Regions from separate parts of the Lysinibacillus sp. FSL M8-0134 genome, predicted to be linked through region 1. Evidence: riboswitches for the same ligand, from Rfam matches in the RefSeq annotation. Region 1 holds a riboswitch; each other region holds the start of a gene.
What was found. A riboswitch is a leader RNA that binds a small molecule or an ion and turns the genes downstream of it on or off. The one in region 1 is predicted to bind cobalamin.
Positions count from the first base shown of each region.

Region 2: linked by a shared signal. The riboswitch ahead of MKY49_RS09205 (ribonucleoside-diphosphate reductase subunit alpha) and the one ahead of MKY49_RS02490 (ABC transporter substrate-binding protein) in region 1 are both predicted to bind cobalamin.
Region 3: linked by a shared signal. The riboswitch ahead of MKY49_RS20035 (FecCD family ABC transporter permease) and the one ahead of MKY49_RS02490 (ABC transporter substrate-binding protein) in region 1 are both predicted to bind cobalamin.
Region 4: linked by a shared signal. The riboswitch ahead of MKY49_RS13900 ((2Fe-2S) ferredoxin domain-containing protein) and the one ahead of MKY49_RS02490 (ABC transporter substrate-binding protein) in region 1 are both predicted to bind cobalamin.

Region 1 is NZ_JBBPAJ010000001.1:477,962-485,542, reverse strand. Features, by position in the region: gene MKY49_RS02505 (cob(I)yrinic acid a,c-diamide adenosyltransferase) at 120-683, opposite strand; gene MKY49_RS02500 (adenosylcobinamide amidohydrolase) at 696-2,156, opposite strand; gene MKY49_RS02495 (FecCD family ABC transporter permease) at 2,153-3,154, opposite strand; gene MKY49_RS02490 (ABC transporter substrate-binding protein) at 3,151-4,119, opposite strand; cobalamin riboswitch at 4,262-4,445, opposite strand; gene MKY49_RS02485 (acyl-CoA dehydrogenase family protein) at 4,503-6,170, opposite strand; gene MKY49_RS02480 (class I adenylate-forming enzyme family protein) at 6,172-7,581, opposite strand, start outside.
Region 2 is NZ_JBBPAJ010000001.1:1,851,355-1,858,935, forward strand. Features, by position in the region: gene cbiB (adenosylcobinamide-phosphate synthase CbiB) at 1-564, shown strand, start outside; gene MKY49_RS09165 (pyridoxal phosphate-dependent aminotransferase) at 551-1,645, shown strand; gene MKY49_RS09170 (histidine phosphatase family protein) at 1,642-2,250, shown strand; gene MKY49_RS09175 (bifunctional adenosylcobinamide kinase/adenosylcobinamide-phosphate guanylyltransferase) at 2,262-2,837, shown strand; gene cobS (adenosylcobinamide-GDP ribazoletransferase) at 2,858-3,634, shown strand; gene MKY49_RS09185 (histidine phosphatase family protein) at 3,607-4,203, shown strand; gene MKY49_RS09190 (bifunctional adenosylcobinamide kinase/adenosylcobinamide-phosphate guanylyltransferase) at 4,203-4,547, shown strand; gene MKY49_RS09195 (ECF transporter S component) at 4,579-5,073, shown strand; gene MKY49_RS09200 (hypothetical protein) at 5,070-5,753, shown strand; cobalamin riboswitch at 5,863-6,052, shown strand; gene MKY49_RS09205 (ribonucleoside-diphosphate reductase subunit alpha) at 6,216-7,581, shown strand, end outside.
Region 3 is NZ_JBBPAJ010000002.1:40,529-48,109, reverse strand. Features, by position in the region: gene MKY49_RS20065 (nitroreductase family protein) at 1-538, shown strand, start outside; gene MKY49_RS20060 (NADPH-dependent FMN reductase) at 602-1,144, shown strand; gene MKY49_RS20055 (HAMP domain-containing sensor histidine kinase) at 1,256-2,656, shown strand; gene MKY49_RS20050 (response regulator transcription factor) at 2,628-3,320, shown strand; gene MKY49_RS20045 (YdhK family protein) at 3,362-3,931, opposite strand; gene MKY49_RS20040 (biotin transporter BioY) at 4,054-4,650, opposite strand; cobalamin riboswitch at 4,794-4,982, shown strand; gene MKY49_RS20035 (FecCD family ABC transporter permease) at 5,127-6,173, shown strand; gene MKY49_RS20030 (ABC transporter ATP-binding protein) at 6,179-6,970, shown strand; gene dapF (diaminopimelate epimerase) at 7,019-7,581, shown strand, end outside.
Region 4 is NZ_JBBPAJ010000001.1:2,711,467-2,719,047, reverse strand. Features, by position in the region: gene MKY49_RS13925 (S8 family peptidase) at 1-1,564, opposite strand, end outside; gene MKY49_RS13920 (energy-coupling factor ABC transporter ATP-binding protein) at 1,657-2,499, opposite strand; gene cbiQ (cobalt ECF transporter T component CbiQ) at 2,496-3,269, opposite strand; gene MKY49_RS13910 (energy-coupling factor ABC transporter substrate-binding protein) at 3,275-3,547, opposite strand; gene MKY49_RS13905 (energy-coupling factor ABC transporter permease) at 3,549-4,295, opposite strand; cobalamin riboswitch at 4,440-4,623, opposite strand; cobalamin riboswitch at 4,868-5,050, shown strand; gene MKY49_RS13900 ((2Fe-2S) ferredoxin domain-containing protein) at 5,197-5,568, shown strand; gene cobJ (precorrin-3B C(17)-methyltransferase) at 5,573-7,243, shown strand; gene MKY49_RS13890 (sirohydrochlorin chelatase) at 7,259-7,581, shown strand, end outside.

The DNA of each region.
Region 1 (7,581 bases):
TTTTATATTCTTACATTTTACAAGAAAAAAAGCCACCCTGAATTTTTTTCAAAGTAGCATTTTTTACTTTCCTAATCAATTACAACTAGAGATTCACTGATACAACATTAAATTACATTTTATTTTTTAAAGACATTGCCGCTACGAATATATTCTACATCTGCTACATTTAATCGAGCATTCACAACACGTGCAGCAGCAAATAAGTAATCTGATAATCGATTTAAATATTTTTGAACAACCTTTGGCACATCCTCAACTTCCTTCATAAGCGTTACCATTTCACGCTCTGCTCGACGTGCAACTGTACGAGCAATGTGTAAAGTAGCAGCTGCTGGTGCACCTCCTGGTAATATAAAGCGTTGTAACGGTGGTGCTTCATCGGATAATGCATCAATACGTGCTTCAAGCACCTCAATTGGTTGTTCTGTTAATTTATAGTGGCGCTCTTTCATCACATTGGCTAAATCCCCACCTGCATCGAATAGTTCATGCTGAATTGTTTCTAGGTCTGTCAAAATATCCTTGAAAAGCGCTTGATCTAATTCACTAACAGCCTTACCAATAAAGGAGTTTAATTCATCAATCGCCCCATATGTTTCAACACGCAAACTATCTTTATCAACGCGACCTCCAATAAGACTTGTTTTCCCTGTATCACCTGTTTTCGTGTAAAGCTTCATTTCTCTCATCTCCTAAAATGAATTTTTATAATTTCTGATTGCCTGAACCGTTGTCTCATAAACACCTTTAGCAATCATTTTACCAACCTCTGTAATTGGACCACCATACAGCATTTCTTCTCCTTTTTGCGTCGCTGCAATTAAAAGACTGTCTGTAGCAGTTCCTGTAGCAATGGTACCACTACGCTCGTCACGTATATTTTCTGAATGTAAAGCTTTCGTTTTTGCCTCAGTAGCGGTCATCATTGCCTGAAAAAATGCTTCCTCCGATAAACAGCCATTGATAATGACCCATGTATTAATAGTACCAATATATGGATCATCCTGTCTTTCATGTACACGTGACACATCAACCGCATTCCCTACACCAGCTGTTACAGCTACTATCATACTGCCAAAAGGAGCAGAAAATTCATTCATTGCTACTAGAGATGTTGGTACTGCTGTTAACATAACAACCGTATTTGTAGGCGAAAATTTACCCTTACGCAAAAACTCGTTGACTTCTCTCTTCACATCACTAATGACATAATCACTAGGTACAGAGCGATTTAATAAGCAGTTATGCCAGCCGATACCAGGATTATGAACAGCAGAGGATACTGTTTTTAAAGGAATCTCTGTCTTGAGTTGAATATAATGTTCTGTTATGGTGAAATGTTCCTTTTTGATGACAGCCCGCTCCTGAAAATCGGTAGCTGAGGGCATCATTGTAATTTGTGGTTTTGGTAATTCAGGATGGGCATAGGTAGTCACTCGAGCTTGATAAACTTCTTCGATTTGGGAAGCAACTAATACTTCATGTGGTGCACCAAGTGCTCTCATTTGTCCGCCTTCCATAAGCAATAATTCATCACAATAAAGAGAGGCTAAATTCATATCGTGTAGGACCATCACTACCGTTAAACCACACTCCACAGCTTCCTGCCGAACCAAATCTAAAATTTGACGTTGGTGTGCAATATCAAGATGATTCGTTGGTTCATCCAGCAGTAAAATTTCAGCTGTTTGAGCTAATGCTTGTGCAACAAAAACTCTTTGCTGTTCACCGCCAGATAAAAATTCCATGGCAGTATGCTCATAACGCTTCACGCCTGTTTGTAGCATAGCATGTTGTACAGCCTGTTCGTCCTGTTCAGACCAACTCGAGAAAAAACCTGTTTGATGCGGGTAGCGCCCAAGTGAAACGGCCTCTCTCACACTGTTTGAAAAAGCATTTGCATGAAGCTGAGGTAGTACAGCCATCTTTTTCGCCAAAGCACGAGCATTATAGGAAAGGATATTTTTCCCATCTATAGTAATTGTTCCATCAATAGCTGGTAGTATACCACTCATTACCTTTAATAATGTGGATTTCCCACTACCATTCGGTCCTAGAATACCTAGAATTTTCCCCTTCTCAACAGTGAAGCTTATATCCTTGACGATTGCTACGTCTTCATAGCCACCTGATAGATGTTCGACCACAATCATGCCCGTACCCCCTTGCTTCTTCGTTGCTTATAAAATATATAGGAGAAAACAGGTGCTCCGATAAATGCTGTAATCACACCAATTGGTAGCTCTCTGGGCAAGATAATTGTTCGTGCTACTAAATCGCAAATAATCAGTAATGTGGCGCCATTTAAAAATGATAATGGCAATAAATGGCGATGATCAGAACCCCAAATCATTCTTGTCATATGCGGCACAACTAAGCCTACAAAACCAATTGTCCCAGAAACCGCTACAGCCGCTCCCGTTAACATGGACCCACCTGCTAAAATCAAATGCTTACTCCGCTTTACATTAACCCCAAGATGTTTCGCTCTCTCTTCACCATATAATAAAACATTTAGCTCTCTTCTTTGTGTCCATAGCATAAGTGAGCCAATCAAAACAAACGGGATAATCATTTGGACATATGGCCATCCACGCATTGATACAGATCCAAGTAACCAACCAACGACTTGGCGTAGCTCTTCACCAGATAAAGCAATCATTAAAGAAATGAGTGAACCTAAAAATGAACTAAAAATAACACCTGTTAATATCAATGTCTCCATTTTTAATGAACGGTCTACCATTCTAGCAAAACTCATCACAACTACCATCGTGATAATAGCGCCAATCATACTAAAAATGGGTAATGCATATAAACCTACAATAGGAATAGATAGGCTAAAAAAGATCGTCATTACAGCACCAACCGAAGCACCAGATGAAACACCTAGTGTATATGGATCTGCTAATGGATTTTTTAGCAAACCTTGAAAGGCAGCTCCTGCAATAGCTAGAGAAGCCCCTACTAGTCCCGCTAACAATACACGTGGCAAGCGGATTTTCCAAAAGATATTGGCGGCTGTTTCATCAACCGCCTGATTCCACAATACTTCAAATGGAATATGCACTGAGCCTATTGCTACGCCACACCAGATGCTAATAAGAAGAAGCGTGCCTGTTACTAAATAGGCTACTGCTATTTTTTTCACTTAAATACCTCTGGATAGATCGCTTTTGCTAATTCTTCAAGACCTTCTCCTAAACGAGGACCTTGACGACTTGTTGTGTTTTCATCTACTTGTACAATTGCTTTATTTTTCACAGCATTAATTGTATCGAAGCCAGCACGCTGTGGTATTTTAGTTAAAATATCTGGTACATAGTGATAAGTCACCACGATGACATCTGGATTTTTAGCGATAATTTGTTCTGCATCAATTTTATACCAATCATCAGCATCTGCCGCTACATTTTCTGCATGGATCATTTCAAGCATCGCGTTCATAAACGTACCATTCCCAGCTGTATAGATATCTGGCTCATCAGATGCTTCTACTAGCACTTTCTTTGGTTCAACATCTTTTACTTTGGCCAGCACTTCTTCTACCTTTGCCTTCATGTTGGCAATAACTTCTTCAGCCTCTGGCAATTTCCCTGTAGCTCGACCAAGCTGCTCAATCGTCGTGTATGTCTCATTAAAATCTTGTGCATTATTGACGACAAATACTTTTACACCCGCTGACTCAAGCTGTTCAATCGCTGCTTCTGAAAGAGACATGCTAGATTCATGTGAAAAAACGATATCTGGGTTGAGGGCAATAATTTTTTCAATATTGTATTCCATACCGCCAACCTTTTCCTTTTCAGCTACCTCTGGTGGATAATCATCGTTGTCTGTAACCCCTACTATTTCATCTTTTAAACCAAGGCTAAATAATATTTCAGTATTACTTGGAATAAGTGAAACAATTTTCTCTGGAGGAGCTTCTAGTGTTATATCCTTGCCAATGGCATCTGTTATGGTCATTGGGAAAGTTGCTTCGTCCACCTGTGATGTCTCTTGCTGTGTTTGCGGTTCATTAGACGACTTGTCGTTTTTCTCCTCTTGGCCACAGGCAGCTAGCAACCCTAGTGTTAAAAATGCTGATAATCCTATCTTCCAAAATTTCTTCATGTGAATCCTCCTTCGTTGATCTGTGCTTTATTTGGGCAGAAATTCTCCTACACAAATAAGACCCCTCATCTACGAATGATGAAGGGTTAACATTGCACCAAAGAACTGATACAAAATCCACCACCCTATCCTCGTAGGCTGTTATGTCTATACTATAAAGGCAGGTCTCCTGGCTTATGCTTATTACGTCTTTTCAAGCCTTCCCGAATATCATCAGTGGCATCTTTTGAAAAAACTCACATTTACAGTGGCGGGACCGCATCGGAATTACACCGTTTTCCCTTTTCACTTTACTTAAGTAAAGAACCTTTATACTATTCAGTTGATTTTATTATACATGAAAACGAAAAAAAGTCGCCCCCATTCAAGACGACTTCTAGCTTCTATACAATATCAGAAAAATATTGTACGGTTTTCATCTGATCTCCAATTTGTCGCAACGACCATGCCTGTTCTAAATAAACGTCCGCAAGCTTTTCATACTTTCCACCAAATTTTTGCGCCCATTCAACTGCTACGACACTTTCATATAACAGCGCCATTTTCTTTGCAACATCTTTTGCTTCAAATGTTTTCGTGGCATCATCTAAAGCACTAAAAATTTGTAAGATCCCAGCTAGTTTCACCAATTGCTCTCTCACAATTTGCACCAAAGCGCTATCTTTTAATTTTTCTAACCGTTCTTCCATCTCACTGACAAATAGCTCATGTGCCTGATACTTATCCACTAACCGAATAAGCTCTAACGCCAGAATATTAGCCGTGCCCTCCCATACCGTCAACACTTGAGCATCTCTCAGTAAGCGCGGTGTCACAAAGTCCTCAATATAACCATTGCCACCATGTAATTCAATTGCTTCACTAGCATAATGAACCGCTTGCTCTGCCGTTTCCTTTTTCATAATGGCAATATATAAACGATTCATAATAACATCTTGTTGTGTTCCATGCCCATTCGTTACTTTATCGTATAATTGAATAAGATCAAAAACGGTCGCTACTTCTACATGTAGCTTAGCTGCAAATTTCCCTAATGTATCTTGAATCATTGGGTATTGTGTTAAAGGCTTGCCAAATGCATATCGATTTGTCACATAATGCTTCGCCTCTAAGAAACCTCGACGCATAATCCCAATCGATGCTACGGCATTGCAAATTCTTGAGAGATTCAGTGCCTCCAGCATATAATAAATCCCCTTACTTTGTTCACCTACAACATAAGCAAGTGCACCATCAAATTCAACCTCACCAGATGGAACTGCCCGAACACCCAACTTATCTTTTAGTCGTCGAATACGTAGATGATTTGCCGTTCCGTCTTCTTTACGCCAAGGAACAGCAAATAAGGTTAATCCTTTAGAGCCTGCTTGTGCACCTTCTAGACGTGCCAACACCATTGCTACCCCACACATACCGGCATTGGAAGCGAAGTATTTTTCACCATAGAGGCGGAATTCATTGCCTTCCCTTCTCGCTTCCACAACATTCACCCCTACATCTGAGCCCCCTTGACGTTCAGTTAAAAATGTTGCTCCTTCATATAACTCTGTATCACCTGTTGCACAAACATGTGGTAAGAAACGCTGTTTAGCCTCGTCATCAGCATAATGATCTAATAGATAGGCAGTAGCCATTGTTAATGTCACAGGACAATAAAAACCTGGCTCTGCATGGGACAGCAAATACCCTTGCGCAAAGCTATAGACATAATTTCCTTTGCGCCCTAGCTGCGGAATATCCTTGTGCACGTAGCCAACAATGCCTGTATTATATGTCTCCTCAATTGTTTTTTTGTAGCCATCATTGACCCAAACCTCTGATATCTCTTCACCATAAGCATCATACCTTTGAAGTCGAGGCTCCCCCTGTCGATCTGTATGTTTCGCTCTTGCATCAATATCACCTGCACATAGCTCCCCGAAATCCGCTAGCTCTTGCTTTGCGTAGGATAAAAACTCTGGATCTAACATCATTTCTATCACTTTTTGGAGCGTCTCATCATCAGTAAAAAAATTCGTCGGCCGCGTTTTCTCCTGTTGTAAAACTTTCATACTATCTCACCTCTTGTCCCTTCAAGGATTGTTTTAAAATTTTGCCTGAAGCATTTCGTGGTAGCGCTTTCACTTTTTCAAAAATGCGTGGGATTTTATACTTCGCAAGATGGTCCTCTAAATATTCTTTTAAAGCATCTTCATCAATTTCTTGATTAGTAGAATAAACCGCCTTCACCGTTTCTCCCCATTGTGGATGTGGCACACCAATAACTGCCACTTCAAATATGCCCTCATAACCTAATAGGCAATCTTCTATTTCTTTCGGATAAATATTGACACCACCCGAAATAATCACATCTTTTTTCCGATCAACAATCCAAATAAAGCCGTCCTCATCCATTCGAGCTAAGTCCCCTGTTTTCAACCAACCATTTATAAAGGCCGCATTAGTCGCTACCTCATCCTTGTAGTAGCCAAGCATATTCCCCTCACCTAGTAATACAATTTCCCCTACTTCACCAACACTTACATCTTCTCCATTATCATTGACAATTTTTAATTCTGTACCAAGCGGGGCCCGCTGACCAATACTACCTGCCTTTGTTTCATGTTCCTTCCCAAACAATAATGAGCCACTTGGTCCCGCCTCCGTTAAGCCATACACACAAGTTAAATTACTTGTTCGAAATGCTTGTTGAATGAAACGAACCTCTTGCTGGGATAAGGGTGCACCACCATAGACCCACCACTTCATTGAAGACAAATCAGCTGATTTCAATCTTGGCATCTGCGCTGTTAATAGATAAGCAACAGGTGCACCAAAGAAATGCGTTGTTTTTTCCTGTTCAATTGAATCAATAAATAGATCAGGAGTAAAAGTTGGTGTTAACACATTTGTCGAACCTACTAATAAGCCTGCCATTAAAAATAAATGCAATGGTGCCGAGTGTGTTAATGGCATCATGAGCAAAATCCGACTCTCAGGCTTAACTTCCATTTCAACCGCTATCATTTGTGCCACTGTTAATATATTACGATAGCTAAATAACACACCCTTTGGTTTACCTGTTGTACCTGAAGTATACAAAATAGTCGAAGCGTCATCTTCATGAAGCTGACAATCTATCAGTTGTGTACTAGCATCTTGTATCATCGTTTCATAATGAAGCCAGCCTGCTTTTTCTGAGCCTGTTTTAATTTTTATTGGGACAATAGCTAGATGCTCGACTGCAGTAAAAATGGCCTCATGAACGACAATGGCTTTCGCTTCGGCATGCTGCGCCACATATTCGACCTCCTGCAATGTAAATTTCGCATTAACTGGAACAACAATAGCTCCGATACGCTGAATGGCAAAATAACTCACAACAAACTCTAAAGTGTTCGGCATAAAGATTAAAATCTTATCACCCTGCTTTACTCCTTGCTCCAGCAAGGCATGACTAAATCGCGTCACTTGCTCATCTAA
Region 2 (7,581 bases), 1.4 Mb from region 1:
AAGCTGGGAGAAGATGAGATTGTGCGTGGTGTAGTAGAAACGGTGTCTGAAAATACAAGCGATGGTGTGACAGCTCCACTTTTTTATGCCTTCTTATTTGGTGCAATTGGTTTATGGGGCTATAAGGCTGTCAATACATTAGATTCAATGGTTGGCTATAAAAATGACAAATACAAAGACTTTGGAATGTTCTCGGCAAAGCTCGATGATGTATTGAATTTTATTCCAAGTCGAATGACAGGCTTCCTTATTGTCCTTGGCACGAAAAATGAAACGGATCGAACGCTTGGCAAGCGGCTAAAGATTTGGGCACAGGACGCTAAAAAGCATCCAAGTCCAAACAGTGGCTATTTAGAGGCAGCGACGGCCGTTCAGCTAGGTGTGCAGCTTGGTGGGAAAAATACGTATCAGGGGGTTGTCTCTCATAGGGCTATTATGGGAGAAAAATTAGTCCCTTTGACGAAGGAACATATTGCAACATCTATTATTCATATGCGTATTGCCACAATACTCTTTACGCTTGTGATGTTAGCTGTGGAGGTGCTTATTTATGCCATTACCTAATCACGGAGCAAATCCGCACAATGTCTATCAGCAATTAGGCTTAACGATGCCAGAAGTAGTTTATGATTTTAGCGAAAATGTCAATGCTGAGGGACCACCAGCCTTTGTAGAGGCTCGTTGGCGAACACTTTATCCGCTTATTCAGCGCTACCCAGATCCTGATGGCGAGCCTTTTTTAACGAAGGTTGCTGCTTTTCATCAGGTCGCAAAGGAGACGATTTTACTAGGCAATGGGGCATCAGAGCTCTTTAGTGTAGTAGCAAGACGCTATGCGGGCAAGCGTGTCATTATCGTACATCCAACTTTTTCTGAATATGAGCGAACATTGCGGGCTGCAGGTGCGGATATTGTGCCTATTTTGGTGACTGATTTTATTCATTACACATTGCCAATGGATGTGCTCAAGGAGGAAATGGAGAAGGCGGACGCTCTTTATATTTGTACGCCAAATAATCCAACAGGGGTATTACCGAAAAAAGAAGATTTACTCGCTTTAGTGGAGCACGGAAGAAGTGTTAGCTGTGAGCTTGTGATCGACGAGGCCTTTATGGATTGGGTGGGTGAAGCGTATTCTATGATTCATCATTGCGCGCAAAATCCACATGTGATAGTGGTGCGTTCGATGACCAAAATGTATGCGATTCCAGGTTTACGACTTGGTTATTTAGTCGCGCATTCTTCCATTGTAAGCACTTTAAAGGACATGCTGCCTCATTGGAATTTAAATGCCTTTGCACTTGTGATTGGTGCAGGCTGTTTAGATGAACAGCAGTATTGTCAGCAGGCGATTGCCTATGCGACAACACAAAGAGGGCGATTACATCAGTATTTACAAGAAAACGGCTGTCAAGTAACGAACAGTGTGACGAATTATGTGTGCTTCACGTTACCACAAGGACAGCAGGCCGATCCCTTTTTCACGTATTGCCTTGGACAAGGGGTTGTCTTACGTCATACAAAAAACTTTCAAGGGTTACAGGGTGAATGGTTCCGTATAGGGATAAAAGATATTGCGGCCATGACTTCTTTACATAATTGTCTGCAAGCTTGGTTTAACGCAAATAAGGGGAGAGAAAAGTGACAACTTTTTATCTAGTAAGACATGGGGAAACACAATGGAATCAAGAGCAACGACTACAGGGCTGGCTGGACTCTCCATTAACGGAAAATGGTAGAGCAGCAGCACAAAGACTTCACAAGCAACTCCAGCCTATTCAGTTTGCAGCTGCTTATTGTAGCTCAAGTGGACGTGCAAGGGAGACGATGGACATTTTGACCACTAAGCGCAAGCTTCCGATTATTTATGAGGATGATTTACGTGAAATCTATTTAGGGGATTGGCAAGGCCAAACAATTGAAGACATTCTCGCCAATCATAAGCTTGATTATGAGCTCTATACTAATTACCCAGCACAGTTTGTTGCAACACATACGGAAAGCTTTGGTGCTGTGACAGAAAGAGCCATGTTTACATTAAAGAAAATAGCGGATCAACATCCCGATGAAACGGTACTCATTGTCTCTCATGCAGTAACCATTAAATGTATCGTTAACGCTATTTTACAGCGAAGTATAAGTGAGCTATGGACAGCCCCATACATTCATGGAACAAGTGTGACAGTGATTGAACGACAAGAGCAACAATGGGCTGTGAAAGAAATTGGCAATCTTCATCATTTACAATAGGAGGTGTCCTGATGCCACTCATTTTTATTACAGGTGGTGTTCGTAGTGGGAAATCCCATTTTGCTGAGCGAACAGCGATTCAGCATTACCAAGCACAGCTAGGTCCCACAAAACGTTTAATTTATCTGGCTTCTGGCATCGCCTTAGATCGTGAAATGGCTAAGCGGATTGACCGACATCAGGCAGATCGGCAGGCACAACCTGTGCAGTGGCTAACGGTGGAGGCACCCTATGACATGGCAGAGGTTTTAGCAACACTCCAAAATGGGGATGTGGTGCTGTGGGACTGCGTGACAACGTGGCTAACAAATGCTTTTTATGAGGGCTTTGACAGTGGTACGCCATGTATAGATCAGCCAGGCTGTTTAGAAAACAAGCTACTGAACATCAAACAGGCCATCCTTTCATTACTAAATAAGGATGTGACTTTTTTAGTTGTCTCCAATGAACTGTTTGATGAGCCACCATATGATAGTGATGAAGTAGAGTTATACCGACGAACACTCGGCCAATGGCATCAATGGTTCGTTGTCATTGCACAGGAGGCCTATGAAATGAATTATGGTATTGTAAAGAGATGGAAATAATCGAGAAAGAAGGCAAGACGATGAAAACTGTTTGGCATAGCCTACAATTGGCATTTCAATTTTTTACGGTTTTGCCAGTACATAAAGAGCTACCGTTAACTAGGCCAACGATTACAGGGATGTTCGCCTGTTTACCGTGGATAGGAGCGTTAATGGGAACAACTGTGGCAGCCGTACTCTATGGTCTCACACAGTGGACAGCGAGCAGTGAAGTCATGCTAGCTTTTATAATCATAGCGCTTTTTGCCTTATGGACAGGTGGTTTGCATTTAGATGGCTTTATTGATATGGGCGATGCTTATTTTTCCTACCGAGATCGGGACAAGCGGGTAGAAATTTTAGATGATCCACGTGTTGGCGCTTTCGGTGTATTGTCTGTGCTGTTTTTACTAATGGGGAAATTTGTTGTCCTCCATGAGCTTTTCGTCCAACAGAAATTCGCCTTATGGATGGTGCTGTTTGTGCCTTTTCTGACTAGAGTTGGGATGAGCTTTTATTTTATGTCCCTCGACTGTTCGAAAGAAAAAGGTCTCGCCTATTTTTTTAAATCCCATATTCACGCAAGTCTATTAAAAGTGTTCATGCTGCTATCACTTGGCATAGCTCTGACGGTTGTTTTGATTTTCACCCAGTTCTCTCTGCTGCCCATTGTATTAGTTATTGTTTTAGCATTCGCACTGATGATTTTTAGACAATTTACGCTACGTAATTTTGGTGGTGTATCAGGGGATTTACTTGGTGCATCTATTGAAGGGATGGAGGTTGTGCTATGGGTGACATTGTTACTGTGCGCTTGATGAGGCATGCGCCAACAAAGGAGAATCTAGAAAAACGCTATCTTGGTTGGACAGATGCCCCATTAGCTGATCCAACCACGCTTTCAGTTATAGACGATGCTGTAACAAACGTATATGGGAGTGATTTACGGCGGTGTCGAGAAACCGCCGCTCATTATTTTCCGAACGCAAGCTATCATGCAGATGCTCGCTTTCGTGAGACGAATTTTGGTGCATTTGAAGGGAAAACATATGATGAGTTAAAATCGAATGCTCATTATCGTGCATGGCTAGATGATCCGATTAAGATGCCACCGCCACAAGGAGAGGCTTTTCATGACTTTGTGGCACGTGCTGTGGAAGGCTTTTGCCATTTACCGAAGGATGAGGATCAGTATGATTTAGTGGTGCATGGCGGGGTGATTCGTGCCTTACTCGTCGCCTTTGCCCCAACAGAACAGCCTTTTTGGTCGTATGATGTGCCACATGACAAACAATTTATTTTAACGTTTACAAGAAAGGCTTGGGAGGAGGGAGCAAGATGCACGTCTTTATTGGAGGCGCCTATAACGGTAAAACCGACTATGTGATGGGCTTGTATAAAGAGCGACAGGTCGCCCTTGTCGATGGCGATCTACCAGAGATTGCACCGGCCTGTGAAGTACTGGTAATTAGAAATTTAGAAAACTGGTTGGTGACACAAAATCTAGAGGACGATGACCAAGTGGTTCAAGCGGTACTTGCAACTTTAAGGAGGCTTGAACAGCACTGTACGCTAGCGCTCATTGTTAACGATATGGGGCGTGGTGTTGTGCCAATAGACAAACAAGCGCGACTCCTACGCGATACATGTGGTCGCTTATATCAGGTGTTATTTACTGAAGCTGAGCAAGTTGTACGTATTTGGTACGGAATTGCCGAACAGCTGAAGTAAGGTAGACATACTACAGAAAAGAGGACATGGAATGGATCGACAAAGATTAAGGAATTGGATATTGACGGCAATGGTTGCTGCCATTTGTGCAGTAGGGGCAGTCATTAAGGTGCCGGCATTTATTTCGACTGCTGCACTCGACTCGGCTCCTGCCTTTTTGGGCGTAGTCTTTTTATCCCCATTTTTAGCAGGGCTTGCTGGATTTATCGGTCATTTTATTACAGCGTTGACTGCTGGATTTCCATTAGGACCACTACATCTTATCATCGCGTTCGAAATGTTCATCGTCGTATGGATCTTTGGTGTGATGCATAGAAAAGGTCTACATGTTTGGAAATGGCCAGTTGCACTCGTATTGAATGGCATTGTGGCACCATTACCGTTTTATTTTTTAATTAGCCCTGCCTTTTTCTGGGGTGCATTAGGTAGCATTTTCATGGCAACCGTTATTAACCTAGTCATTGTTGCGGTAGTGATGCCGGTTTTATCAAAGGTCTTTTTACGTAAGGAAGGACGCGTTCAATGAGAAATGCTATGAAAGTGGGCACGTTCATTGTGACAATGGATAATGCGGCAGCCATTGGGGAAAAGCCACAAGATGTAGTGTCAGCATCTGACCAACTAACAGCTTACATGACAGCACGTGTGACATTTTTAGAGCAGCTTGCGGCACAGGCATTACCTTGCCAAGTTTTACTCGCTAATTTCTCTGGTGATACGGCATGGAAACGTTATGAAAGAGGTATTCAACAGGTGTTTGAGGAAACTGGTATAGCCTGTCCTGCAATTGCAGGAAGTACGGAATCGAATATGCCCACGCTACAGTCAGGTGTAGCCATTACGATGCTTGGGGAAATACAACAACGTCAACCATTTGACCATGAACAGCTCAGCTGGTACACTTATGGCTTGCCGCTTGTAGGGGAAGAAGTGTTAGCGCAGCCAGAAGACGTAGCACAGCTTCAGCCCATTTTTCAGGCATGGCAGGCGGAGATCGTGCAGCAAGTTTGGCCAGTCGGGTCAAAGGGGCTACAAGGCGAATTAGCGCGTCTTTTTGGACAGCAACAAGTTGAAAGTTCGCTTGATCTGACCAAATCAGCAGGTCCTTGTTCGGTCATTTTGCTTGGCATCGATCCTAAAAAAGAGCAGCAGGCACAAAATTTTTTCCAAAGAAATTTTGAAAAACTACGCAAAACTGCACCGTAATAGGGCTTGTTTCGAGCAAAAGGGCTGCGTTAAAAATCGCAAGGTACGAAACACCTATTGCAACACGAAACACAATATGTTAGATTTGTTTAGGAGTTAAAACACAATATATAGTATTTGGACAAGCGGTACCAATATGGTTTAAAAGGGAATTCGGAACAAGAGTCATCTTAAGCCGAAGCTGTCCCCGCAACTGTAAGTGCTGACAAATAATCAAGAGGCCACTGTTGAAAAAACGGGAAGGAGATTATTTGGAGGAAGCATGAGCCAGGAGACCTGCCGAGTTGTTCAAGACAGCAACACATTCTTCGGGGATTGAGAAGTGGAGGCGAGAGATTTGTTCACTTCTTTGTGTGCATGTCCTTCATTTCCATTTCCGATTTTACAGCGATCACGTAACCGATAGATGTTGCGTGATCGCTTTTTGTGTTGCTTGGAGAAAGAAAGGGAGAGAATGTGTACATGACAATTCAAATCGAACAGCAACTAGCTAAGTTAAAAAATAGTTATACGGAGGATGAGCTTGAAAGCTTTGTAAGGTTATCGGATCGTTGGCTACGAAAAAACGACAATGCCACATTTGAAGCATGGGCGGATGCGATGATTTTACAAACACTTAGCCTAATTGATGAGGAAGAGCCCTATTGGACATTTGTGGCTGCACACATTTATTTAGAAAAATTATACGATCAATTTGCAACGCGACGTGGCGTTTCACCAAAGGATGTTTATCAAGAATTTCCAGCTCATCTTGCACAATACACTGAAGCGGGCTTATATCATGAAAGCTTAACAACAAAATATAGTGAGCAGGAGCTTCAACAATTAGCAAGCTATTTAGAACCTAGTCGTGACGAGCTATTCACGTATATTGGCTTGAAGACATTAATGGATCGTTATGTTGTACGTGATTATACAAAAACACCTGTAGAGCTCCCACAAGAGCGTTGGATGGTCATAGCCATGACATTAATGCAGGATGAAACAGAAAATCGTCTAGAAAAAGTGCGAGAAGCTTACTGGGCGATGAGTAATTTATATATGACTGTTGCAACACCGACACTATCAAATGCTGGTAAGACACATGGTCAGCTTTCAAGTTGCTTCATCGATACAGTGGATGACAGCCTACAAAGCATTTACGATACGAATACCGATGTTGCAACATTGTCTAAATATGGTGGTGGTATAGGCGTTTACATGGGCAAAATTCGTAGCCGTGGCTCGTCCATTAAAGGCTTCAAAGGTGCATCAAGTGGTGTGCTACCGTGGATTAAGCAGCTCAATAATACGGCTGTCTCTGTCGATCAGCTAGGGCAACGTCAAGGAGCCATCGCGGTTTATCTTGATGTTTGGCATAAGGACGTCTTTACGTTTTTAGATTTACGCTTAAACAATGGTGATGAACGACTACGTGCCCATGATATTTTCACAGGGCTATGTTTACCAGATCTATTTATGGAAACAGTAGAAGCCCGTGGAGAATGGCACTTATTTGATCCACATGAAGTACGTGAAGTGATGGGCTTCTCTTTAGAGGATTTCTACGATGAAACAAAGGGCAATGGCTCCTTCCGCACGAAATATGCAGCATGTATTGCTAATCCATTATTAAGCCGTGAAGTAGTACCAGCCATCGATATTATGAAGCGTATTATGCGCTCACAACTCGAAACTGGCGTTCCATTCATGTTTTACCGAGATGAAGTGAACCGCATGAATCCGAATAAGCATGAAGGAATGATTTATAGTTCGAATTTGTGTACAGAAATATTCCAGAATATGTCAGCAACGGAGTTTGAATCCATTACATTAGAAGACGATGTTA
Region 3 (7,581 bases), on a different contig from region 1:
ACGTCCTATTTTGGAGGAAGTTAAGCTCGCTCCATCAGCATTTAACTTACAACATGCTAATTATATAGTGGTGTTGGATGAAGATATGAAAGAAAAGGTTCGAGAAGCAGCCTATGGACAATATAAAGTACATTCAGCTTCAGCGGTAATACTTGTATTAGGTGATAAAGAGGCGTATAAAAATACTGCTGAATTAAGTCAAGGTATGGTTGATTTAGGTATTATTACAGCTTGTGAATTAGATGAGCTAGTAGCTGAAAATACAAACTTTTATGAAGAACGTGGGGATGCATTTATGAAAGATGAAGCAATTCGTAATGCATCTTTGTCTGCCACGTTATTTATACTAGCTGCAAAAAATCGCGGCTGGGACACTTGTCCAATGATTGGTTTTGATGATCAAAAAATGCGTGAACTATTTAATGTACCAGAAACACATGAAATAGCTCTAATGATCACAATTGGGAAAGAAAAAGAAAGTAGTCGTCGTCTTCGTGGTTATCGAAAGCCAGTTGAAGAATTTGCCACTTACTATTAAAGTGGTATAAAATACAATAGCTATACAAATACTAAGTTTAATGTACATTTAGGAGGAAACATCATGAAAGTAGTAGCCATCGTTGGTAGTATTCGTAAAGAATCTTATAACATGCAATTAGCTCACTTTATTCAAAAGCGTTATACAGAAAAATTAGAGCTTGAAGTTTTAAGCTTAAAGGATTTACCAATGTACAATCAAGATATCGAAAATGAAGCACCACAAGAAGTTCTTGATTTTAAAGCAAAAGTAAAAGCAGCAGATGCTGTGCTATGGGTTACACCAGAATATAATGGTACAGTTCCAGGTGTGATGGTTAATGCCATTGACTGGTTGTCTCGTGTAGATAAAGTAATGATTGGTAAGCCATCTATCATTATGGGCGCATCTATGGGGAACTTAGGTACTGTAAAAGCTCAATTACATTTACGTGATATTTTATTCTCTCCTGGTATTAACTCACCATTACTAAGTGGCAATGATGTTTATATTGGTGCTGTTCACACTAAATTCGATGCAGAAGGCAATTTAACAGATGAAGGCACTGTGAAATTCCTTGACGTTGTCATTGATAACTTCTTAAACTGGGCAAAAAAATACATTTAAATTAATCTGACCCATAGGTATTCAATATACTTATGGGCTTTTTTTACTTCTGCATGGATTTTTCACATTTACACGTTATACTTTTAAGAAAAAGAAAAATGGTGGTTATAGATGAGAAAGTTATCACTGAAGTTAGGTATCATTTTTTTCATCACATTATTTTGTATCGAAACATTTATGATGTTTTTTTTACATGCCTCCTTGACTAATTCTCGTGTTGAAGAGGAATTAGCAAGCTTACAAGCAAGGGGAAACTCCCATCGTACAATATTAGAACAGAACTTTAATAACGAAACCTTGGCCCATATAGTACTTATGGAATCGGATGAAAGTACGGATGTAGTGGTTACTAATCATCAGGGAGAAATACTAGCTTCATCGCAACCCCATCCAGAAATTAGAGATATGTTCAGTAAGATAGACGGGGAAATACCTTATAAGGGAAGAGTATTGCAAGCTAACTGGCAAGAGGCTAAGGCTATTGCCACTATCAGTCCTATTAAAGAACAGCAAACAACGATTGGCTACGTTTTTATGTTTCAACATACAGATTCCATCCACGCCTTAATGAAACGTTTAAATAAGCATTTTCTTATAGTTGGCATTGTTTCTGGTCTTGTCACTATAGCGGTGATTATCGTGCTATCTAAAAAGCTTGCAAAACCATTAATCCAGATGAAAGAGGCTACATTGAACATGAGTAAAGGTGATTTTACAGTCGACCTTTCTACGAATTCAAAAGACGAACTTGGTGATTTAGCGAATGCCATCCAACTGTTGTCTAATGACTTAAATCATTTAAGGCAAGAGCGTAAGGAGTTTTTGTCAAGCATTGCACATGAGCTCCGCACCCCACTAACATTTATTAAAGGCTATACCGACATTCTTGCCAAACGGGATTTGATAGAGCAAGATCGTCAAAAGTATTTAGCCATTATAATAGAAGAAACCAATAGACTTTCTCGACTCATCAAGGATTTATTTGATTTAGCGAAAATGGATGAAAACTCATTTGTAATTGAAAAACAATGTATCCAGCTACATTCATTTATTACAAGCATGGAAGAAAAATTACATCCTGCTTTTCAAGAGAAAGGTATATATTTCGATGTACATTGTGAAAAAGGCTTACTTCTATGGGCAGATGAAGCAAGACTAGAGCAAATCCTCCTTAATCTATTAAATAACGCGTTAATCTACTGTGCACCTGGAGAAACCACCTCAGTCACTGTTAAAAAAAACAAAGATGTGATAAGCATCATTGTGAAAGATACAGGAAAAGGGATTCCAGCGGAGGATGTACCTTATATTTTCGAACGGTTTTATCGAGTGGAAAAATCCCGTAGTCGTGCTCTAGGTGGCTCTGGTCTAGGACTTGCTATTGTTAAGGAATTGGTAGAGGCACATGGGGGGAAAGTGAAGGTTAGCAGTGAAATCAATAAAGGGACTACTTTTGAATTATTGTTTAAGGGAGTAGAAGCGAATGAAGACTATTTTATGCATAGACGATGAGCCAAGAATGTTAGATTTATTGACCCTTTACTTAGAGCCTACTTTTCATTGTAGAGCCATGTCGTCCGTTCTAGAAGGACTCGATTATTTAGAAGAAGAGCATGTGGATTTAGTTCTGTTGGATATTATGATGCCGGAGATGGATGGGTGGCAAGCTTGCCAGGAAATTAGGAAGTTTTGGGATGTGCCTATTATTATGCTTACGGCAAAAGGAGAGCATGCTGATATTGTAAAAGGCTTAAACATGGGTGCTGATGATTATATTTTAAAGCCTTTTGATGAGGAAGAGTTATTAGCGCGTATACATGCGGTATTAAGAAGGGCGAAAATAGATGAAAAAGTTATATGCTTTGAGGGGCTACGATTAGATAAGGAAGCGTTTGAACTTTATTTTCAACAAAAGGCAATCTCATTAACACCAAAGGAATTTTCCATGCTAGCCTTATTTTTAAATCATCAAAATAAAGTATTTTCCAGAGAACATCTTATCAACACAGTTTGGGGATATAATGTAATGATTGAAGATCGTACGATTGATTCACATGTGCGTAATTTACGAGAAAAATTAAGAAAAAGCGGCTTCCCTGCGGATGATTATTTACAAACAGTATGGGGTATCGGTTATAAATGGCATAAGTCCGCAGCACTTGAACATAAAAACTAGAAAACAACCTCTACCATACCTACTGGGAGAGGTTGTTTAAATTATTTTGAAGTTAACTCTTCTTCTGTTACCCATTTATGATTTTTTACTGCCTCACCATTTAAAGTGGAAGTGTAATCCACCATATAAACAGTTGTTTGTACAGCCTCTTCAATATGGACAAGCGCATTTTCCATACCTTCCATATGCGCTGCATCCGTTTTTACTTCTGTACCAGGAGCCAGAGGTGCTTCTTCGGGATCAATTAATTCTTCGTGAATGACCCACTTATGATTTTTAACAGGTTCTTCACCTGTAGTTGGTTCATAGGAAATAACATAAGCAGTCGTATCATAGGCCCCGACTATTTCTGCTTCTGCACCTTTCATACCGTCCATATGCCCGTTCGTAATAATAGCTGTACTTCCTACAGGAAACTTCGGATTTTCAGCAATTTTTAATGTAGCTGGTACTTCGCCTGAACTTGAATGGTTCATTGTCGAATGATCCATTTCTTCAGTCGTATGATTAGATGTAGACGCAGGCTTCGTTTGATCCACCGTACAAGCAGATAAAGTAAGTAAAGCTAATACTGATAGTAGTGCCATTGACCATTTTTGTTTGAATATCATGTTATATCCTCCTCACTATTTGCTAATACTGTAGCAAATAAATGTGCAGAAATAATGGACATGATCTACTACCAAAAATCAAATCACATCTTTCATCTAACAAGAAAGATGTGAGGAATTATTTATTGAATGGGCATGATTTTCAATGTTTTTTGTAATCGATAGGCGAAGATGCCAGCGAAAATCGCTAAGATAAAATCTTTTGGTAGTGGGGGGATCATCCAGAGCCAAGCTAGTTTATATGAAAAGACCTCTGGTGCACTTGCCCATAGTTTGTAGGCAAAATACATCCAATTTGTCCCTAGGAAATAATTAAGCGCAGTTGCGATTAACGCTGCCGCAATATAGCTTTTCTTTGTTGCACTTCGTTCTACAATTAGTCCTGCAACAAATGCTGCTCCAATAAATGTAATAATAAACCCAAAGGTAGGGCTTAAAATTTGTCCAACTCCCCCACCAAAACGAGCAAAAACAGGCGCTCCTGCTAATCCTATGCACATATAAACTGTACAGGCGAGCGCACCCTTTCTGCTACCAAGAACCAGTCCTGCTAAAATAGCAAAAAACGTTTGTAGTGTAATCGGTACACCACCCACCATCATAAATGGGGCAAAGGAGGTAATATTAGCCCCTATCATCATAAGTGTTGAGAATAACCCAATATAGGTAATGTCAATAGTTCTTAATTTATGATGACTCTGTTGTGTAGCAGTAGCCATAAATTTCACCTCGTTATAAACCTTCTTACTGCTAGTGTAAAAAACGAATATAATTGTGTCAACCTTATTATAGTTTTAAGTTAACTCAATTATAGTGTAGACTAACTAATTATAAAAATGTATGATAGAATCGTCACAATTTTATAACTTTAAGTACTATTGGTGTGATATTTTTTGAATGTCACTTAAAAGGGAAGTCGGTGGAAGTCCGACGCTGTCCCGCAACTGTAACGAGGAGTCTTATAATATTTTTTGCCACTGTGTTAGTATGGGAAGGCCATTATAGGATGCTGATTCGAAGCCAGGAGACCTGCCATTAGTAATACCTGTAATGCCCACGAGGATGCAAGCAATTACGGACAATAGCTGGATATTTTCTGACTTTGTTTAATCTAGGGTATTTCTATGCGTATTTTCGTATGGAATACCTTTTTTTATTGCTTCATCCATCAATACTTAGTAGGAGCTTTAAACGGATGAATAAAAAATTTATGTTTTTTTCCTTAATACTTTTCTTCGTATTAATCGTTTCTATGACAATAGCCGTTATGGTTGGGTCTGTATCAGTTACACCCTTCTATGTATGGAAAGTTATTCTTTCTAAAATCCCCATTATACAAAATGGCATAGAGCAAGACTGGAGTCGCTCACAGGAAATCATTATTTGGCAAATAAGAGCACCACGTGTTTTACTCGCAGCTATTGTTGGAGCTGGTCTAGCTATTGCTGGGGCAGCAATTCAGGCACTTGTGAGAAATTCCATTGCTGACCCTTATATATTAGGGATTTCGTCAGGTGCAGCTGTTGGAGCGACCTCAGTAATTATTTTAGGTGCCTTTTCATTTTTAGGAATCTATGCTCTTTCTGTATCTGCATTTTTAGGGTCATTACTTGCCATTGCGCTCGTATTTTTCTTATCACGAGTTGGTGGTCGTGTCTCAATTTTTCGCTTGTTATTGGCGGGGATGGCTGTGTCCTTTATTTTAACGGCCGTTTCCAATTTCATTTTGATGATGTCGAAACAAGAAGGGGCTTTAAAGGCTGTTATGTTTTGGATGCTAGGGAGTCTAGCTGGAGCCAAGTGGAATAATATTGTAATCCCGGCTTTCATATTCTTCCTCGTATTTGGGCTACTATGGCTACACTATCGAAATTTAAATTTATTATTACTAGGGGAAGAGGCAGCTGTAACGTTAGGGGTTAATTTACAGCAATTTCGTATTCAGCTCATTTTACTTGTTTCGTTGTTAACTGGTGTACTTGTCGCAGTCAGTGGCTCTATTGGATTTGTGGGATTAATCATTCCACATATCGTTCGGTTAATTGTGGGGTCAAACTATAAATATGTGATACCTATTAGTGCTTTAATTGGAGGAATCTTTTTAGTGTGGGCAGATGCTTTTGCCCGAATAATCATCGCACCTCAAGAAATGCCAATTGGTATTATAACGGCCTTTTGTGGAGGACCATTTTTTATTTGGCTACTCCGTCGTAACAATTATTCTTTCGGTGAAGGAGACTAACTTATATGACATTAGAAGCAAAGCAGCTATCATTCTCCATTTACGATGAGCGTATACTACATGAAGTAAGTATTCAAATAAAAGAAAAACAACTTGTTGGACTCATTGGCCCTAATGGTAGCGGCAAATCCACATTGCTAAAAAATATGTATCGTCTGCTAAAACCGGAAAGTGGTATGGTATTATTAAACGAACAAGATATTTTAAAGCAATCAAGTAAATCGATTGCTAAAAATTTAGCCGTTGTTAGTCAAGAAACACCTGTTTTATTTGACTTCACAGTACATGATTTAGTCAGTATGGGAAGAACGCCACATAAAAAACTATTGGAGCTTGATCAAGAACAAGATTTCCGAATTGTGGCAGATGCTCTTCTACAAACTGGTATTTCACATTTGGAGAAACGAAGCTTTAGCTCTCTTTCCGGTGGAGAGAAAAAGCGCGTAATGGTTGCACGTGCTCTGGCACAACAAGCTAAGGTATTGATATTAGATGAGCCGACGAATCATTTAGATATACAGCATCAACTCCAGCTTATGGACTTAATTCAAACTCTACATTTAACTGTAGTCGCGGCTTTACATGACTTAAATATCGCAGCAATGTACTGTGATCAAATTTACGTTTTACAGAATGGACGAATAGTTTGTCATGGGACGCCAGAAGAAGTACTTACTCCAACGTTGTTACGGGAAGTATTTCATGTTTTTGCTGATATTCAAATACATCCACTAACTGGTAAGCCTTATCTTACATATGTTCCAGAGCAATTTGCCAAAAAGGTTAACCAATCATAAGAAAGTTAAAAGTCTATACATCTACCATCCTTTACAAGGAGTGAATGTATGAAAATAGCCTTTACGAAAATGCATGGTATTGGCAACAGCTATATTTATCTTGATCTTTTCAGGTATGATTATAATGACAATATCTTTTGTGAATTAGCTAAAAAGATAGCAAATGTCCATACAGGCATTGGCTCGGATGGATTAATTATTATTCAACCTTCTAAAATTGCTGACTGTGGTATGCGCATTTTTAATAAGGATGGTACAGAGGGATCTAACTGTGGAAACGGACTTCGCTGTGTTGCAAAATATATTTTTGAACGCCAAATTGTGCGACAAAAGTTTTTTACAATTGAAACAAAAGCAGGCATTATGTACGTAGAGGTAGTGGTTCAGGATAATACAGTCATAGATGTGATTGTCGATATGGGTAAACCTTTATTGTATCGTAAAGATATACCGATGTTAGGTACCCCTAATAAGCTCGTCATCAATGAATTATTTACAGTGCCTCCACATAATTTGTTCCTAACAGCGTTGTTTTTAGGAAATCCAAACGCGGTATTTTTTATCGATGATATAGAAAAAGCGCCGTTAAGAACACTAGGAGGCATTATAGA
Region 4 (7,581 bases), 2.2 Mb from region 1:
CATTATGATCTTTAACACCAACTAATAGCGTGCCTTTTTGATCTGCTTTAAATAAATATCCTTCTTTTTTACCTACACGAACATCATTCACATTGATCGGTTCTACATCACCAATCCCGCTATTTGGGTAGAAATATAAGTCAAAGGCATAATCATATTTATCAGCACCTTTTAATGTAAGCTGAGCATATTCATCCTGGTCTAATTCAACCTTGTACCATTTTATCTCGTCCTGTTGCTCAAATACACCTTGTTCCGTGTTCAACTTATTTTTAGCTAGTACTTTGGCATTTTTAAGCTGATTTTCCTTAGTCTCTGAATAATGCTTAGGCAGTTTATTTAAATCAAACTGTAATGCTTTTACAGGATCTACAAGCCCATGACCATACGTAAGATCATAACCCTTCTCGCCCAAATCTTGTGCTGTCATTTCCAGAATGGCTTCTATTTCATGCGGCTTTAAATTTGGATATTTTGATTTAAGAAGGGAGACAATACCTGCCACGACTGGCGATGCCATAGATGTGCCACTAAATTTGACAAAGGAAGAACCTTTTTTCCCATCATGAACCGTACTATATATTTCCTCACCAGGTGCCACAACATCAACGGACGGTCCGTAATTTGAATAACTTGATAGCTTGTTGCGATCATTCGTCGAACCAACACTAATGACACCTTCGAATGAAGCGGGGAAGGAGTAATCATCTGTTGATTCATTTCCAGCAGCAGCCACAACTGTTATTCCACTATCAATGGCTTTCTGAACAGCTTCCTTCATCAGTGGAGATTCCCCATAGCCCCCTAGACTCATATTAATGACATCGGCACCTTGCTCAATGGCATAGAGAATGCCCTGTGCAATAATGAAATCATTTGCGCCCTCTTTGCCATTGAATACATCAATTGGCAGTAGCTTTGCTTTTGGATTAATCCCGTGTCCACCAATACCATTATCTTTTGCTGCGGCGATAATTCCCGCCACATGTGTTCCATGGTCGCCTGGATAAGTAGCATTTGCAGGTGCTGCTGCATTATAGGGTGGGAGTACTTGAGATTTGAGATCGGGGTGTTTAAAATCGACACCAGAATCAATGACAGCAACTTTTACATCATGATCGCCAGCTAATTGGAGTGCTTGATCCATTTGCAGTAGACTTAAATGATACATCTCTTGTTTTTTTGGATCTATGTCTTTAGTGAAAGAATGATATACATAGCTAGGGGATACACTTTTAATCCCGTTTTGCTTTAAGTAGTATGAAACGGCCTTTTCGATTGTTACCCCTTTGTTCAGTTGAACTACATCGTAACCTAATGAAGGAATAGAGCGGATGACTTTAGAGCCAATTTTTTTATGTACATTTTTATCAAGACCTGAATGCTTGATAACAATTGTATCCTTGCTCATCCATTTTTCTTCATTCTTTTCTATTTGTTTCGAACTGTTTGCCAGCACATTTTTTGCTGTATGTTGTGGTGTCTCAGCAAAGGCAGAAGCGGTAGGAACCATTAGTGCAGCGGATGCTACCACTGCGACAGATTTGTTAAACCAACTTTTCAATTGTTATCTCTCCTTGGGGTTGTAAATTTAGTCTCGACTATACATATACGAATAAAGATTAGTAAAGTTTCGTAATTGAGGAAAATTTTTCTCTAGCATTCAATTTGGTCAATTAATTTTTCTATATCTTTTTTAGAGCGAGGCATACGGATGCTTTCCTGCACTAATTTCTTTTTTTGTAATGCTAAGACCATTTCTAAAACCCATGGTCGTTCTAGATGAGCTTGTGTTAGCAATTCTTCATCATAAAACAAGGTGATAGGATCGCCATTATAAATAATTGATCCACCCTCCATAACAATAATTTGATCCGCCCATTCATAAGCAAGAGAGAGATCATGAGTAGCTAGTAAAATCGTTCTTTTACCGTCTGCTAATTTAGCTAAAGTTTGTAAAACTTTTGAAGAATAATAATTATCAAGACCAGCTGTTGGTTCATCTAACAGGAGGACAGAGGGCTCCATCGCTAACACACCTGCCATTGCCACACGCTTTTTTTGACCTACACTTAAAAAATGAATCGGTTTTTCGAGTAAATTTCCCACTTCTGTCTGTGCAACAGCCCATGCTATTTTTTCTTCAACTTTTGCAGTAGACCAACCAAGGTTCAGCGGTCCAAATGCGATATCTTGCTTGACAGTGCCTGAAAAAAGTTGATGATCCGCATCTTGAAAAACGATGCCGACTTGCTGGCGAAGTGCCTTTAATGCCTTTCGATTGTATTGAAGCTTATTTCCTTCAAATAATATCGTTCCAGCAGTTGGCTTCAAGATGCCGTTCAGATGCTGAAATAAAGTCGATTTTCCAGCACCATTATGACCTAGGATGGCGATTTTTTTTCCTTTAGGTATGTGTAAGGTAATGTCTGTCAGAGCCTTCGTTCCATCAGCATAGGCATAGGACAGCTGATTTAGTTCAAAATAACAGTTTTTCATGAGAAGTATCCTCCATAAACGATGAGCACTAGAAAAATAACGGCCATGCCTAGCCAGTTTTTCTTGCTATAAGAGCTCGTCTCTTGCCAATAAACGCTTTCACCACCCCGTGACTGCATGGCATTGTTGAGCTCTCGACTACGCTGAAACATTTCAACAAATAGTGCCGCAATAAGCATAGATATAGAGCGTAGCCACTGCATAGGTGAATGGTAGCCAAGCCTGGCCTGCTGGGCTAGATGAATTTTTTGCATGCTCTCTAAAAAAATAAAGATAAAATGATAGGTTAATTCTACTAGCTCGACTAGGAGTGAGGGAAGTCGCCATTGTCGTAGCACAAAACAAATTCCTTGTACGGATGTGGTCAAAATTAAAAAATATAAACAGCTAATACTGCCAAGAACGATAAAGAACAAGTGTTGCGCAGTTAGGACACTTGCTTTCCCGATGAATATTGTCCAAGCCATCCACGTGAAAGACCAAACATGCGCAGGTAAGACAGTGGTTGAAGGTGTAATAGCTAGTAAAATGGATACGAGACTCGTCAGCAAGAAAAAAGCTGGTAGTAATAGTAATTTAATATAGTATTTAAGCGGGATTTTCGCACCTATAATGATAAAAGCACTCATTACAAAAAATGTAATGAGTGAAAGACCTTCATCTTTCATGATAAGCGTTACTAGAAGTAGTCCAAGTGAAAAGATCATTTTTTCAAGTGGATGAACGAACGCTAGCTTATTGAGGTAGGCATATTTATCAATGAGCAACATGTTGGTTAACCTTCTTTATGTTTGCCGCGCATATAGCCAATGAAGTAGCCAATAAAACCAGCACCAATAGCGGCTTGTAGGACGAATAATAAGCTTTCGATTTCACCACTTGGCGGCTCCCATAAGCTGTCGAACCACGGTTCATATTCTGCATCGATTTCTCCAATAGCAGCTTCTGCTTCTCCATCAGCACCACCAAATTCTGCTCCTTTTTGGATGAACAGTGGGATGATGGCTAACAGCACTACAATCACTAATAGCAATACATTACGTTTCATTTTAATGTGCCTCCTTTGTAGAGAAAACACGTAAAGTTTTTAATTCGCTGACATTGTATTTTTTCAAGAAATTCATCACAATGACTGTTAAAATTCCTTCACTAACGGCTAACGGAATTTGAGTTAAGGCAAAAATTCCTGCGAACTTTGTAAAGGATGCCATAAAACCTCCAACCTCTGAAGGGAAGGCTAGTGCTAGTTGGACAGAAGTCACAATATATGTACCTAAGTCACCAAGCATAGCGGCAAAGAAAACGGCAAGTGAAAATGACAACCCTATTTGTTGAGCCCCTTTAAAAACAAAGTAAGCAATAAACGGACCGACAATAGCCATAGAAAAGGCATTGGCTCCTAAAGTAGTGATACCACCATGCGCTAATAGTAATGATTGGAATAATAACACAATCGTCCCAATGACACTCATTGCTAAAGGTCCAAATAAAACTGTTCCAAGTCCAACGCCAGTTGGGTGGGAGCAGCTCCCGGTAACAGAGGGGATCTTTAAGGCCGATAGCACAAAAGCAAATGCTCCTGAAAGCCCTAAGAGCATTTTTGTTTCAGGGTTTTCTTCCATTGTTTTTCGAATGGAACGCAATCCTAGAATAATAAAGGGAGTCGTGATGACCCACCAAAAAATGGCCCATTCAATGGGTAAAAAGCCTTCCATGATATGCATAGCAAAGGCCCGGTTTGGCACGATTAACAAGGCCAATAAAAAATAACTAAGTTTCCACCATGAAAATGTCAAAAGCTTTCCTCCTAACGATTAGTTTTTTAAGAATGTAGCGTGCGTAAAATAAAAAAGCACTTCTCCGCTGCTGGAAAAGTGCATAGCTAAAAAAAGCAAATCATTCTCATCTGCTAAGCCGCACACCTATCCTCGTAGGTTGAAACGATCACCTTTTTTTCGGCAGGTCTCCTGGCTCTAGTTCAACACTTTATAGGTCTTCCCATCATTGGACAGTGACATTATCTATAAAGCTCCCTATTACAGTGGCGGGACCGCGCCGGATTCAAACCGGCTTCCCTTTTAAGTAAAATGGCAAGCATTTTACACCGAAAAAACATAAAGTTGTGAGATTTCACGACAAAGTGTAACATAAATTTCCATAATTGTGCTAGATTTTTTTATATAAAAATTTTTAATTGCATATCCATATAGAAAATTTAGATAGAAGTAAGGAGTACTTAGTTTTTTAAAGAATAAGATTCGAGCAAAATTGATAAATTTGTCATAAATTTTTAAAGAAATATTGAAATTTTAAAATAATAAGATATGATAGAGACAGTTTTCTAAACAATTGAAGAAGATAATAAATTTCATATAAAACGTCAATAAGTGCTCGAATAGCTCGAGATAATAGGGAAATTGGTGAAAATCCAATACAGCCCCCGCTACTGTAATAGCTGATGAATTCGCAGGTACCACTGGTGAAAACTTGGGAAGGTGCGATAGTAAAATGAAGCTTAAGTCAGGAAACCTGCTTATTTGATTGTGCATGCAAACTTTTCGGAGGGAGAAGTTGAAGCGAGAGCGAGTACCTGTATTTTATTCTATTCGTTTTTATTTGGCTTCTACAAAACCTTTACTCTTCGTTAAGAGTGAGGGTTTTTTCTTTTTCCAGAAAGCAAATGAGGGGAGACAGAAGATGACAACATGGAATTTAGAGGGGATGAAAACACATCTCTTTATTTGCAATGGCAGTAGCTGCATGAGAAAGGATGCTGAGGAAATTACCTTAGCCATTCGAGATGAAATACAGCGACAAGCACTCGATCAGGAAATACATACGACAAGAACGCGCTGTAATGGACGATGCAAGGATGCTTGTGTAGTCATCGCCTATCCACAAGGAAATTGGTATCGAGTGCCATCAACAGAGCATGCAAGAATACTCGTACAAGATTTACATCATGAATCATTATACAACGAACATGTCTTTACACTTCGGGAAGGTACATTACAGCGTACAGCACAAACGACAGCCATTAAAGGGATCGAAAAGGTGAAAGAGGGGTAACAGCATGGCGCAAAAAGGGAAAATTTTCGTAGTGGGCTTTGGACCTGGAGATTTTAAGCATATTACGACACGAGCAGTAGAGGCTTTACAACAAAGTGATATGATCATAGGCTATAAAACCTATGTAGAGCTTATTCAAGATTTAGTCAGTGCAAAGTCTATTGTCAGTACCGGAATGACAGAAGAGGTATCACGTGCTCAAGAGGCTGTTCGTCAAGCAGAAGCAGGCAGCATCGTCTCCGTAATTTCGAGTGGGGATGCGGGCGTCTATGGTATGGCGGGATTAGTGTACGAAGTGTTAATCGAATTAGGCTGGACAGAAGCTACAGGCATTGAAGTAGAAATAGTTCCTGGTATTTCAGCAATCAATTCATGTGCTAGTTTACTAGGGGCTCCGATTATGCATGATGCTTGTACCATTAGTCTGAGTGATCACCTAACACCATGGAATTTAATTGCAAAGCGTGTCGAGGCTGCTGCAATGGCTGATTTTGTTATTGCTTTATACAATCCTAAAAGCGGTAGGAGAACAAGACAAATTGTAGAAGCACAACGAATTCTCTTAGAATATCGCTCGCCAGACACACCAGTAGGACTTGTAAAAAGTGCCTATAGAGAACGTCAGGAAGTGACGATGACAACATTAGCAGAAATGCTCGAACATGATATTGGTATGCTGACAACCGTGATTATCGGCAATTCATCGACATTTTTCTATGATAATAAAATGATTACGCCACGTGGCTACCAGCGTAAATATACACTTGGGGAAGAAAAACAGCCATTACGACCACATCAGCGTTTACGTGAAGAAAATGAGCCGTGGGCAATGAACCAAGAGACAGGGACTGCACGTGATGACTTTGCAGCAGACCCTAATGCTGGACGATTTAATAAACCCAGTGTAGCGGCTACGCCTCGGCCGAAAAAAACAGCGCTTGAAATGGCAACAGCGGCACTCGCCATGGTGAAAGGAACAAGTGCAATTAAGGTCACGCCGCCGAAGCTTGTGCAGCAAAAAATAGAATCTATTTTTGAGCTAGCAGTAAGTCCTGGGGTAGCCAATAAGTTTTTCACACCACAGCAAATGATGACATTAGCAGAGGTGGTTGGAGAAGAGGGCACGATGGAATATACGCCAGACCATCAAATCCACTTAAAAATTCCGACGACAGAGCCTGAACGCATTACAGAGAAATTACAGGAAGTAGGCTTTTTATTAGCGCCTATTGGGGATGTCCTGTCATTGAAGGCTTGTGATTTTTGCTATGGTGAAAAGGCTGATTCCATTCCATATGCGGAAGAAATACAAGAAAAACTAGGCGGCATGTCCTTACCTAAAACATTAAATATTGGCTTCAATGGCTGTGGTATGGCCTGTTATCGAGCTGTATTTGATGATATTGGCATCGTCTATCGTAAAAGTAAATTTGATGTTTTTATTGGAGCAAAGCCAGTCGGTCGTACGGCTCATGCAGCGCAGCCAGTTGTAGAAGGGTTGGAGCCTGAACAGCTACTCCCACTTATTACAGACATTATTGAAGAATATAAAGCAAATGCTCATCCAAATGAACGCTTGTTTAAATACTTTAAACGTGTGAAAAAGATACTGCATTATACGTATCAAGATATGTCTTCCAAAATAAAAGTAGAGCCAGCTCCGTGCGGCGACTAGGTAAGGAGAAAAGAGATGAAAGCGATTTTATTTGTCGGCCATGGGAGCCGTTTAGCAGCAGGGAATGATGAGGTACGTACATTTATCGAGCAAATGAAGCCTCGTATTGATGAACAGTTTTTAGTGGAAACTTGTTTCCTTGAATTTGCATCACCAAATATTGAAGAGGGCATTACAAACTGCGTGAAGAAGGGCGCGACAGAGGTTCATGTAATACCGATCATATTACTGCATGCTGGTCATTCGAAGCTACATATTCCAGCAGAGATCGAGCATGCGCGTGAGCATTACCCGAATATTACTTTCACGTACGGTCAAACAATTGGAATTCATGAAGA